DNA from 3 places in the Citrobacter koseri ATCC BAA-895 genome. Region 2 is predicted to be linked to each of the others. Evidence: riboswitches for the same ligand, from Rfam matches in the RefSeq annotation. Region 2 holds a riboswitch; each other region holds the start of a gene.
The links. A riboswitch is a leader RNA that binds a small molecule or an ion and turns the genes downstream of it on or off. The one in region 2 is predicted to bind cobalamin.
Positions count from the first base shown of each region.

Region 1 (4,289 bases), 470 kb from region 2:
CTGAGTGCATTAAAAGTTGCGGGTGCGAGTCTGGGATTATGGGAGATCTGCATCATTTGGGGGCTTGGGATCTCGCTTGCCGTTTATCTCACGGCCGGGATATCGGGCGCGCACCTGAACCCGGCGATTACCATTGCGCTGTGGTTGTTTGCCTGTTTCCCTGGGCGAAAGGTCTTGCCTTATTCCATCGCTCAGGTTGCCGGAGCGTTCGGCGGCGCGCTGTTGGCCTATCTGCTCTACGGTAGCTTATTTACCGAGTTTGAAGCGGCGAACCATATGGTGCGCGGCAGCGTGGAGAGTCTGCAACTTGCCAGTATTTTCAGTACCTACCCGGCAGCCGCGCTGAGCGTATGGCAGGCGGCGCTGGTCGAAGTGGTCATTACCTCGATTCTGATGGGGATGATCATGGCGCTGACCGATGATGGCAATGGGGTTCCTAAAGGGCCGCTGGCGCCTTTGCTTATCGGTATTTTGGTTGCCGTTATCGGGGCGTCTACCGGGCCGCTTACGGGGTTTGCGATGAATCCGGCGCGTGATTTTGGTCCAAAATTATTCGCGTGGTTTGCCGGTTGGGGAGACATTGCCATGACCGGTGGGCGCGATATTCCTTATTTTATTGTGCCGATTATTGCGCCGATTGTCGGAGCTTGCGCCGGAGCTGCGGTTTATCGCTACCTGATTGGTAAAAATTTACCGTGCAATACCTGTAAGCTGGAGGAAAATGGACGTTAACACGACGGGATGTATGTATTTTTGAAACACGTAAAATCATTTCGTGATCTGGTTTCACGAACTGGTCAAAACGTCTCCCACGGATGGGAGACTTTTGTTATTGTCCCTTATACTTTTTTATCACTAATACAGTATGGTGATGATGAAAGGTAAATGTGAAATAAATGTTCTATTTGCAACAATAAATTAACTGAGGGGTTTTATCATGATTTCTGCGAGTGCCCTGAACTCAGAACTCATTAATAAAATCGCACAGGATTTTGCACAAGCCACCAGTCTGGCGGTCGTGGTTGTCAATATTCACGGTGATGAAATTTCTGAGTTATTCAATTTCACGCCTTTTTGTCAGCTAATGCGTCAACATCCTCAACACAGTATTCGTTGCCGTATGAGCGATCGCTGCGGGGGGCTGGAAGCGTCAAAATCAGATCAGCCCTGTATTTATCGTTGCCATGCCGGGCTAACCGATTTCTCCATTCCTTTGGTGATTGCCGGTCATCTGGTGGGGTTTGTGTTATGCGGTCAGGTACGTTTAAGCGATGATGTTGGACTGGTTGATATTCTTAATGTCGATGATCGCTGGCAGGCCGATCCTGAACTGTTGAATGAGTTCCGAAACGTCCCCGAAATGGACTACGCGCGGGTGATAGCCTCTGCGGATCTGCTGAAGCTGATTGTGGAAAATTGCCTTAAAAAACAACTTAATTTTGTTGTTATCAAAGACAATCCGCCGCAAGCGGAACCTGCTCGTTCGCAACGTGGGCCCAATCCCCACGACAGCAAAATGAAGAAAGCGTTACGCTACATTGACGCGCATTTATCGGACGATCTTCGCCTTGAAGATGTCGCTTCTCACGTCTACCTCAGCCCGTACTACTTTAGTAAGTTATTCAAGAAATATCAGGGAATCGGTTTTAATGCCTGGGTAAACCAACAGCGCATGGCCAGCGCCAGAGAGCTGCTTTGTCACAGTGACTGGAGTATCGCCAGCATTGCACGTAATTTAGGCTTTTCTCAAACCAGTTATTTTTGCAAAGTGTTCCGTCAGACCTATCAGATCACGCCACAGGCTTTCCGTCAGCAAATAAATGATAATTCGTCCGCCGAGTCCGCATAAATAGCAATATTTTGCTATTGCCGATTTTTGATATCGTATTGTATGTCAGTCATTATAAAATGAAAAAAACTATAGCAGAGCAATAAATTGTCATAGCGCAACAAAATAATGTTATCTGAAGGATAAACTGAGCCAGTTTTTATTTTTGTGATGAGATACAGTGTCATTATGAATAGGTTTCATTATTCTTTTGCGCAGTGTTTCATTCAAAACAGGCGTCATTACACCATTGCGTTGGCATAATGGCGCGTAACAGGTAATTAAAATTTAATTGTCGTTATGAGCGAGAAAGTGATGCTCATAACATCAGCCGACAGGTTTGGCACATTTGTGTCAGGGAAGGGGGTGAGAATCCCCCGCAGCCCCCGCTGCTGTGATGCTGACGACCCCGTAAGACCACTGATCGCAAGATTGGGAAGGACGGGCGAGGAGGACGCTAAGCCAGAAGACCTGCCTGTCGGTATTTACCAACAACTTCGGTGGGAAGTGGGTTGCTCAGTAGCGTACAGTCGAAAGACTGGGGTAATACGCAGCTAAACAATACCTCTACCACCCTGAACAGGATCAGGGTATGGCGGCAAAGCTTCACGCATTTATTCTCGCAGGGACCGGAAGCGGCTGTGGTAAAACCACCGTCACGCTTGGTCTGCTGAGTCTGCTGAAAAGACGTGGAATGCGTGTTCAGCCATGCAAAGTCGGCCCTGATTATCTCGATACCGGCTGGCATACGGCAGTATGCGGCAGTGCGTCCCGTAACCTCGACAGCTTTATGCTCCCGGAGCCCGTGCTTAACGCGCTGTTTTGTGAACACATGCAGCAGGCGGACGTCGCGGTGATCGAAGGCGTGATGGGACTCTATGACGGCTATGGCACCGACCCGAACTACTGTAGTACGGCGGCGATGGCGAAACAGCTGGGCTGCCCCGTGATTTTGCTGGTGGACGGTAAAGCCGTTTCTACCTCTATTGCCGCGACGGTAATGGGATTTCAGCACTTTGATCCTGACCTCAATATCGCTGGCGTGATTGTTAATCGCGTTAATAGCGAAACTCACTACCAACTCCTGAAAACGGCGATTGAACGCTATTGTTCGCTACCGGTGCTTGGCTATGTTCCCGGAGTGGAAGGCGTGGCGTTGCCGGAGCGTCATCTGGGGCTGATTACCGCGCGTGAGTCCGTCGTTAATCAACAGCCGTGGCAGGATTTTGCCGATACGCTTGAACGAACGCTGGACATTGATGCGCTTCTTTCCCTGAGTCAGCTAACCGCGCTGCCTGCTGGCGAGTGGCCAGCGTTACCCGACCCGCAGGCGGGAAAAGGACTTACCGTTGCCATCGCGGATGACGAAGCGTTTAACTTTTACTATCCCGATAACATCAAACTGCTGGAACGTACCGGCGTAACGATGACGCGTTTCAGTCCACTGCATGACAGCACGCTGCCGGAATGCCAGATGATCTGGCTGGGAGGCGGATACCCCGAGCTACACGCCGCTGCGCTGGCGGCGAACACCCCAATGCTGGCGCAAATGCGCGCCGCCCATCAGCGCGGCGTGGCGATTTATGCAGAGTGCGGCGGGCTGATGTACCTCGGCAGTACCCTGGAGGACGCCAGTGGAGAGATTCATCGGATGGTGGATGTGATTCCGGGGCACAGCAAAATGGGGAAACGGTTGACCCGCTTTGGCTACTGCGAAGCGCAGGCCAGAGAGCAAACGCTGCTGGCGGCGGCGGGCGAAGTGCTGCGTGGACATGAGTTCCACTATTCTGATTTTCTCCCGGAAAACCCGGCGGTGATGGCGTGCCGTAAAGTCCGCGATGGTAAGACATTGCAGGAGTGGTCTGGCGGCTGGCAGGTGGGAAATACCTTCGCAAGCTACCTTCACGTTCATTTCGCACAACGTCCTGCAATGCTGAACCACTGGCTGGCGGCAGGAAGGGAGGCGCTATGACCGTGCTTGCGTGGTGTATCGCCTGGCTTCTTGATTTCGTTATTGGCGATCCGCAGAACTGGCCGCATCCGGTACGCTGGATTGGCAATTTAATTTCAGCAACTCAACGTGTTGTGCGGCGTTACTGCCATAGTGACAGATCGCTGCGCATTGGCGGAGCGGTGATGTGGCTGGTGGTGGTCGGCGTGACGTGGGCGGTTTCCTGGGGCGTGCTGGCGCTGGCGAGCGAGATCCATCCCTGGTTTGGCTGGTTGGTAGAGATCTGGATGATTTTTACCGTGCTGGCTGGCCGCTGTCTTGCGAATGCTGCCCGCGATGTTGAACGCCCGCTGCGGGCGGGCGATTTAGCTGAAAGCCGCGAGAAGCTGTCATGGATTGTCGGACGGGATACCTCACAGTTACAGCCTGAACAGGTTAATCGTGCCGTGGTGGAGACGGTCGCCGAGAACACCGTAGACGGCATCATCGCCCCGCTTTTTTTCCTCTTTT
Region 1 is NC_009792.1:769,216-773,504, forward strand. It holds gene pduF (propanediol diffusion facilitator PduF) at 1-732, shown strand, start outside; gene pocR (transcriptional regulator PocR) at 938-1,849, shown strand; cobalamin riboswitch at 2,148-2,321, shown strand; gene CKO_RS03485 (cobyrinic acid a,c-diamide synthase CobB) at 2,421-3,800, shown strand; gene cbiB (adenosylcobinamide-phosphate synthase CbiB) at 3,797-4,289, shown strand, end outside.
Region 1: another riboswitch for cobalamin. It lies ahead of CKO_RS03485 (cobyrinic acid a,c-diamide synthase CobB); the one in region 2 lies ahead of CKO_RS05460 (ABC transporter substrate-binding protein).

Region 2 (4,289 bases):
CGCGTTTTGGCCGTCTGATCGAATACATTCCCGTATCGGTCACGTTAGGTTTTACATCAGGGATCGGCATCACCATCGGGACAATGCAGATTAAAGATTTTCTCGGTCTGCAAATGGCCCATGTGCCGGAGCATTACCTACAAAAAGTCGGGGCGCTGGTTATGGCGTTGCCGACCATTAATCCGGGCGATGCCGCTATTGGCGTGGTGACACTCGGTATGCTGATTTTCTGGCCGCGTCTGGGGATTCGTCTGCCGGGCCATCTTCCGGCGCTGCTGGCGGGCTGCGCCGTTATGGCCGTGGTTAATCTGCTGGGTGGCCATGTGGCGACGATTGGTTCACAGTTCCACTATGTGCTGGCCGATGGTTCGCAGGGCAACGGCATTCCTCAGCTGCTGCCGCAGCTGGTGCTGCCGTGGAATCTCCCGGATTCAGATTTCACGCTAAGCTGGGATTCATTGCGGGCGTTATTGCCAGCCGCTTTCTCGATGGCGATGCTGGGGGCGATTGAATCCCTGCTGTGCGCGGTCGTGCTCGACGGCATGACGGGCACCAAACACAAAGCAAACAGCGAACTGATCGGCCAGGGGCTGGGGAATATCGTGGCGCCGTTCTTTGGCGGGATCACCGCGACGGCGGCGATCGCCCGTTCTGCGGCAAACGTGCGCGCAGGCGCGACCTCGCCCATTTCCGCCGTTATCCACGCAATTCTGGTCATCCTCGCCCTCCTCGCGTTGGCTCCCCTGTTGTCATGGCTGCCGCTTTCCGCCATGGCCGCGCTGCTGCTGATGGTTGCGTGGAACATGAGTGAAGCCCACAAGGTGGTCGATTTACTGCGACATGCGCCCAAAGATGACATCATCGTGATGATGATGTGTATGTCGCTGACGGTGCTCTTCGATATGGTGATTGCGATCAGCGTCGGGATTGTCCTGGCTTCCCTGCTGTTTATGCGCCGTATTGCCCGTATGACGCGCCTCGCGGCGGTAAACATCACGGTTCCCGATGATGTGCTGGTATTACGCGTTATCGGGCCGCTCTTTTTCGCCGCCGCGGAAGGGTTATTTACCGACCTCGAATCACGCATTGAGGGTAAACGCATTGTGGTGCTGAAGTGGGACGCCGTTCCGGTACTGGATGCCGGTGGTCTGGACGCCTTCCAGCGCTTTGTGAAGCGTTTGCCGGAAGGTTGTGAACTGCGCGTCAGTAACGTGGAATTCCAGCCGCTGCGTACCATGGCCCGCGCCGGTATCAAACCCATTCCGGGTCGTCTGGCATTCTTCCCGAACAAAGATGCCGCGCTGGCGGATATCTAATCCCGACTGCCGGTCTGTATCTCAACAGACCGGCAAGTTTTCTTATTGAAAACTGGTTTTCTGCGTCTGGCTTGTTATTATCGTTTTCCTGATATTTGTTAGCGATAACCGATATGAAACCAACCTCTCCGTTTGTTTTTCGTGAAATAACGCGGGACGATATTCCTGCCGTACAGTCCTTTATTATTCGGCATCTTAATCTTTATTTTAATGCCGGAAGAGCATTACCCACTGCGAGTGACGACGTATTCGACCTCCAGGGAAATTATCTTGAGCGGGAAAGAAACCAATTGTTCGGCGTCTGGAATGAACAACAGCAGATAATTGGGACGCTGGCGATATGTCAGTACGATGACAGAATAGAGATGTTGCACGGTCGTTATAATTTACCGGAGACAGCTGAGATTTGTCGCTGCTATGTCGATCAGCATTATCGCAGGCAAGGTATTGGCAGCCAACTGGTCTCGCTGGCTGAACAATTTTGCGAGCAGCAACACTATAAAATATTATATTTGCACACCCATCATTTTTTACCCGGCGGGTATCAATTCTGGCGGCGAAATCTGTTTAACGTCTTCATGGATGTGGGCGACGAGTGGCAGATCGTGCATATGGAAAAACCGTGTAAATATATTGTTACCAGCGACAATATTGATAACATTCACTGTTTATAATAACGCCTTCTTTCTCATCGCGATTAATTGATCAACGTCAATCAATTCTCATTTGCCTTTCCGTTATTACTTGCGGTTGCAATAATCACCACTCCAACAAAAACACAACCATTTGAATTTAAATTAATTAATATAAAAATCACCATAAAGTATGATGTTTTTGTTCTTTTTTCATACGGTTGACGAGGTTATTGATTGCCGATACAGTCGCCAGTGACAGTATTCATAACACAGCCGTTGTTTTGAAAGGAATATGGTGCGGATTATTTTAATCTCATTCCATAGCTGCCCCCGCAACTGTAGGCGGATACCGAATATCTGCGTGTGGTTATTGTAACCACCGGTCACTGTAAAGATTTGCTTTATGGGAAGGCCGATATTCTGATTACCGTGAGCCAGGAGACCTGCTGTCAGGGTTGTACACATTGAGTGGACGGGATGGTCCATGGGATGATTTATTTGGCATAAATACCATTATGAATTGATGAGCCTATTCCTGCTGAGATTTTGCATTCTCATAATTTCATCATTCAATGTCATCTATCGTCATGTACCTGTCCCGATATATGGAACCAAATAAACCATGACCAGACGTTCAGATTCTGGCATGTACAGGACGATAACAATGTACGCAGACTTTACTTTACCTCATAAAAAATACCTTCTGGCTGTGGCTGGCGCAGCGTTATTATTCACATCAGGATTGACTCATGCGGCAAAAACAGTCTATCCGTTGACGATTAAAAACTGCGGCCGTGATATTACCTTCAATAAAGCCCCGGAACGCGTTGCCACGGTCGGGCAAAACAGCACTGAAATTCTTTATTCCCTGGGACTGGCCGAGCGCGTTGTCGGCACATCGCTGTGGTTCGGCCCCGTCCCGGATGCTTACAAAGCGGCAAATGAAAAAGTGGCCGTGATTGCGCAGAACATCCCCAGCTTTGAAGGCATTATTGCCAAAAAACCGGATTTGGTCGCCAGTCAGTTTGAATGGCAAATTGGGCCTGCCGGAACCGTCGCCTCTTACGAGCAGTTTAGCGAGTTGAACGTGCCGGTATATACCGCGCCTGCGGACTGCGCTAAAGACAACGAAGACGGTGGCGACGGTGTACGTAAAGGCATGTTTGATATTGCTATGGTTTATCAGGAAGTCTCCGATCTGGCGAAAATTTTTGACGTGCAGGACAAAGGCGATGAATTGATCGCCAGTCTGAAGGCCCGTGAAGCTGCCGCCAAAGACAAAATTGCCGGAATGGATAAAAACGTCTCCGCCGTATTCTGGTTTTCCAGCGCCGATCTGCAACTGGACCCCTATGTGGCCGGGAAATTTGGCCCTGCCGCATGGATCGCCCAGACGCTGGGGGTGAAAAATGTGATTGATTCTGCTGAAGAGTGGCCAACCGTTGGCTGGGAAACCATCGCGAAAGCCAGCCCGTCCGTCATTGTTCTCGGTGAAATGAGCCGTCGTCGTTTCCCGGCAGATGACTGGCAGGTCAAACTGGAATATCTCAAGTCCGACCCCGTGACTAAACTCATCCCCGCCGTGAAGGAGAACCATCTGCCGGTGGTGGATGTGCAAACAATGAACGCCGGCATCAGAACGATAGATGGCGTCGAGAAACTCGCAGATGCGTTGGTTGAATACGGTCTGGCACATCCGAAAACGGCTCAATAATCTTTATGTCGCGCTATGTCTTACCGGGCATAGCGCGCCTCTGGTATTCAGAATTGCAGGTAGATGATGAGCGAAACTCGCAGGACGCGTCGCGCTGTCGGCCAGTTAACGATAAGAATCGGGGGACACGCCCTTTGGGTCAGCGTGCTGATGTGCTGCGTTCTATTGGCGGGGATCTCCATTGGCGAGACGTTTATCCCCTGGCAGCATGTTATCCATACGCTTTCTAACCAGTTCTTTGATACGCGCTATGCCGTTGATGCGCTGGATGCGGGCATTATCTGGAACTATCGCCTGACGCGGGCGTTGGTTTCTGCCTGTTGTGGCGCGTGTCTGGCGGTTTCCGGCGTCGTATTGCAGTCATTGCTACGAAACGCGCTGGCAGAGCCTTATCTACTGGGGATCTCTGCCGGCGCCTCGACCGGCGCTGTTCTGATCGCCTTAACAGGGCTTGGCGCTGGGATCGTCAGCATGTCGCTCGGGGCTTTTATTGGGGCGTTAACGGCTTTTCTTTTCGTGGCGTTACTGGCGATCGCCGCCGGGGGGAGACAGGGAAGCGCCACCACGCAAATCATCCTGGCCGGGATCGCCAGTTCACAGTTATTTAATGCCCTCACCTCGCTA
Region 2 is NC_009792.1:1,235,237-1,239,525, reverse strand. It holds gene dauA (C4-dicarboxylic acid transporter DauA) at 1-1,316, shown strand, start outside; gene CKO_RS05465 (GNAT family N-acetyltransferase) at 1,430-1,990, shown strand; cobalamin riboswitch at 2,191-2,416, shown strand; gene CKO_RS05460 (ABC transporter substrate-binding protein) at 2,616-3,665, shown strand; gene CKO_RS05455 (FecCD family ABC transporter permease) at 3,732-4,289, shown strand, end outside.

Region 3 (4,289 bases), 1.6 Mb from region 2:
AACCGCCAGTTTTTCGAGCGTTTCGAAACCGTAACGCTGTAAAACGGGTATTAATTGCTCGGTCTCTGGCGTCATTGCCATGCAGAAAGCAATATTAGCCTCCGCTGATTTGGCATCCGGCGCTTCATGCTCTAACAACCAGGCCGTGCGACGCGCAATCGCCGCCCCGGAATCCACCAGCCTTGTCCCTTCAGGAAGGACCTGCAACAGTTCTTCCTGTAATAGAGGGAAATGGGTACATCCCAGAACAACCGTGTCGGGCGGTTCCGGCATCCGCAGCCAGGGTCTCAGGATACGGCGTAGTTCTTCCAGCGATACGGGTTCACCGTGCAGTTTGGCTTCCGCCAGTTCCACCAGTTCTGCCGATCCCAACATCGCTATCTGACATTCATTCGCGAATCGCGCTATCAACTCATGGGTATAAGGGCGTTTTACCGTGCCACGCGTTGCCAGCAACCCGACGATGCCGTTGGCGGTCAGCCTCGCAGCGGGTTTAATCGCAGGAACGACGCCCACAACCGGGAACGCGAATTTTTCACGCAATGCAGGAAGAGAAACCGTACTGGCCGTATTACAGGCGATTACCGCAAGTGAGAGAGGATAACGCTGCTGCACTGCGGTAACGATCTCGACGACGCGCTCGACAATAAACGCTTCGCTCTTTTCCCCGTAAGGAAACGCGACGTTATCGAAAGCATATATATAGTGGAGATTCGGCAGGAGATGCCGAATCTCATCGTAGACCGACAACCCACCAACGCCGGAATCAAACACCAGCACGGTGGGACGTGGATCAGAAGGTGTAGCTGCCAGACAAGTAGTACTCTCGTCCTGCAGTTTGGTAGCCATAAGCTGTCTCGTAATCTTTATCGAACAGGTTGGCGATTTTACCACGAACTGTCAGGCGATCGGTGATCGGATACGATGCAGAAACATCAACAGTGCTATAGCTCGGCAAGATTTGCTGGGTGTTATTGTACTGGGAGGTGTTGTTATCGTAGCGCTTGCCGTAATACTGCCACGATACATCCATATCGACGTTAAACATCGTCCAGTCCAGTTGATACTTCGCCTGGCGCTTCGAGCGTCGGGCTAACACTTCACCGTTGTCGTCATTACGCGGATCGACATATTGCAACGTGACACGATGGCTAAAGATGCCGGTATCAAAGCTGCCCGTCCATTCCACGCCTTTAATGGTTGCCGCATCAATATTGTCATACTCACCCTGGTAGGTGTTTGGATCAAAGTAGTAGGTGATCAGGTTAGTAATCTTGTAATGGTAGGCAGACAGGCGCCAGTCCAGCGGACCAGTGAGCCCTTCCAGCCCGGCCTCCCACTGTTTAGACTCTTCCGGTTTCAGGTTAGGATTCGCGTTGATGCCAAAACGGGTAGAACCAAACTGCTGCCCCAGAGATGGAGACAGGAACCCGGTACCATAGCCGATAGTTACTCGATAGTTGTCGATAAACTCCCATCCAGCCGTCGTCTGCCAGGTGCCATGCCAGCCAAACTGTTCATCATGATCTTCACGCCCTGAAGCCTCCAGCGTTACATCACCGAATTGTTGCTGACCGGTCAGGTATAAACCGGTGTTATCGCGTTTATATGTGTCCGACATCACGGTATCGGATGAGGTCAAACGCTGCTGCTGCCAGTCTACGCCAGCGCTAACGGAACCGTGCCCCACGATAAGGTTATTACCCCATTGCAGGTTACGCTGGGTCATGCGATCGAGCGTCGTACCGTCATGATAGCGACCATAAATACTGCTGTAGTTATAGTCCTTCACCTTCTGGTAGCTGGCGAGAAGTTGTGAAGAGTAAATCCCGGAGTTGAATTTCAGACCTGCGTCCCAGCTCTGATTGTAGAGTTGCGATTCATCAGCACTGTAGGCCGGAATAGACGGCGGGCTTCCCAGATCGTAATCAGAGTTGTTGGTATAACTGTGACCACGGAAAAAACCATCGAAATTATCATTAAATTTATGTTCGAGGCTGCCCCAGAATGCCTTGCTGCGAAAACCATCGCGGTCGCGATCGTGATCCCAGGTTGAGCCGGGCTGTACGTTAAAGCCTTTATTGCCCTCATAAGAACCCGCTACCGTGGCGACAGTGTCGCCAAAGCGATGGCGCAACGTACCGTCATATTGCTGATAACCTTTTGAACCAACGCCCGCGGTAATTTTTGACTGTTCTTGATCGGAGTGCGTAATAACGTTAATGACCCCACCCATTGCGCCGGAACCATAAATCGCCGAGCGTGGTCCACGAATGTATTCCACGCGTTGCACCAGCGATATTGGAATCTGATTCAGATCGGGGTTATTCGTAATGCCGGGGCGGGTCATGGGAACACCATCGACCAGAACCAATACCTGTTTGGCTTCCGTACCACGAATAAATAAAGAAGAAGACTGCCCCATGCCGCCGTTTTGATTGATATCAACGCCTGGCAGGCGGCGCATCACATCATTCAAATTCTTCGCTTGCCAGCGGTCGATATCCTCACGCGTCACGACATCAGCAGGCGCCAGTACGGTATTAACCGGTTGTTGAAAACGATTTGCGGTGACGATCAGGGTGTCTGGGTTAGTATCCTGCGCCCAGCCAGAAAATGCCGTGACGGAGAGCGCCGTCAGCAGCGAAGATTTTTTAATCATTGTAAAGCATCCACAATATAAGAAGGATGCCGCAGGCTTCATCGATAGTACGCGATGATGAACACCAGATGCGACGTTAGCCGGCAGGTCTTCGGGCTTGGAAAGTTATCCTCAGGATACAAGAGACGATGACTTCCCGCCGGGTGGCAGTGTCTGCTTATGCTCTCATCTCACCTTTCCTTACCGCTGCGCGTCAGCTCCAGATTCGCACTGGATTCCCTATTAACTCACAGGACCGGCTCACGGATGCTACATTCTGTAACAATCTACGTCCAGACCGCATATCACAATATCGGAAATCATCAATGACTGGACATCTGATGAGCAATCCCTACAATCCCCGCGTACTTTTATTTTTCAGGATGCATCATGACCCCCGAACACCTTCCGACAGAACAGTATGACGCGCAGCTAGCCGAAAAAGTGGTGCGCTTGCAGAGTATGATGGCGCCGTTTTCTGACCTGGTCCCGGAAGTGTTTCGCTCGCCAGCCAGCCATTATCGGATGCGCGCCGAATTTCGCCTGTGGCATGACGGCGACGACCTGTATCACATCATTTTTGAGCAGCAGACAAAAAGCCGTATCCGCGTCGACAGCTTCCCGGCGGCCAGCGAGCTGATTAACCAGCTGATGACGGCGATGATTGAAGGCGTGCGCCATAATCGCGTCCTGCGCCATAAGCTGTTCCAGATTGATTACCTCACCACGATGAGCAATCAGGCGGTGGTTTCTCTGCTGTACCATAAAAAGCTGGATGATGAGTGGCGCCAGGAAGCGGAAACGCTGCGGGATGCGCTGCGAGCGCAGAACCTGAATGTGCATCTGATTGGCCGGGCGACCAAAACCAAAATCGAGCTGGATCAGGATTACATTGACGAACGTCTGCCCGTGGCGGGAAAAGAGATGATCTACCGTCAGGTGGAGAACAGCTTCACGCAGCCCAATGCCGCAATGAATATTCAGATGCTGGAGTGGGCGCTGGATGCAACCAAAGCGTCGAAAGGCGACCTGCTTGAACTGTACTGTGGCAACGGCAACTTCTCATTGGCTCTGGCGCGTAACTTCGACCGGGTGCTGGCAACGGAAATCGCCAAACCGTCAGTCGCCGCAGCGCAGTACAACATTGCCGCTAACCATATTGATAACGTGCAGATCATCCGTATGGCCGCCGAAGAGTTTACGCAGGCGATGAACGGAGTACGTGAGTTTAACCGTTTGCAGGGTATCGACCTGAAGAGCTATCAGTGTGAAACGATTTTTGTCGATCCGCCGCGTAGCGGGCTGGACAGTGAAACCGAGAAAATGGTGCAGGCGTATCCGCGTATTTTGTACATTTCCTGCAACCCGGAGACGCTGTGTAAGAACCTGGAAACATTAAGCCAGACGCACAATGTGTCACGTCTGGCTCTGTTCGATCAGTTCCCGTATACGCACCATATGGAATGCGGCGTGTTACTCACTGCCAGGTAAAACGTAGGCCGGATAAAGTGGTTACGCCGCCATCCGGCGATATGCCCGGTGGCGCTGCGCTTACCGGGCCTACAAATCATCGTAGGCCAGATAAGGCGGTTACGCCGCCATCCGGCGATATGCCCGGTGGCGCTGCGCTTACCGGGCCTACAAATCA
Region 3 is NC_009792.1:2,801,317-2,805,605, forward strand. It holds gene murI (glutamate racemase) at 1-849, opposite strand, end outside; gene btuB (TonB-dependent vitamin B12 receptor BtuB) at 794-2,662, opposite strand; cobalamin riboswitch at 2,728-2,917, opposite strand; gene trmA (tRNA (uridine(54)-C5)-methyltransferase TrmA) at 3,032-4,132, shown strand.
Region 3: another riboswitch for cobalamin. It lies ahead of btuB (TonB-dependent vitamin B12 receptor BtuB); the one in region 2 lies ahead of CKO_RS05460 (ABC transporter substrate-binding protein).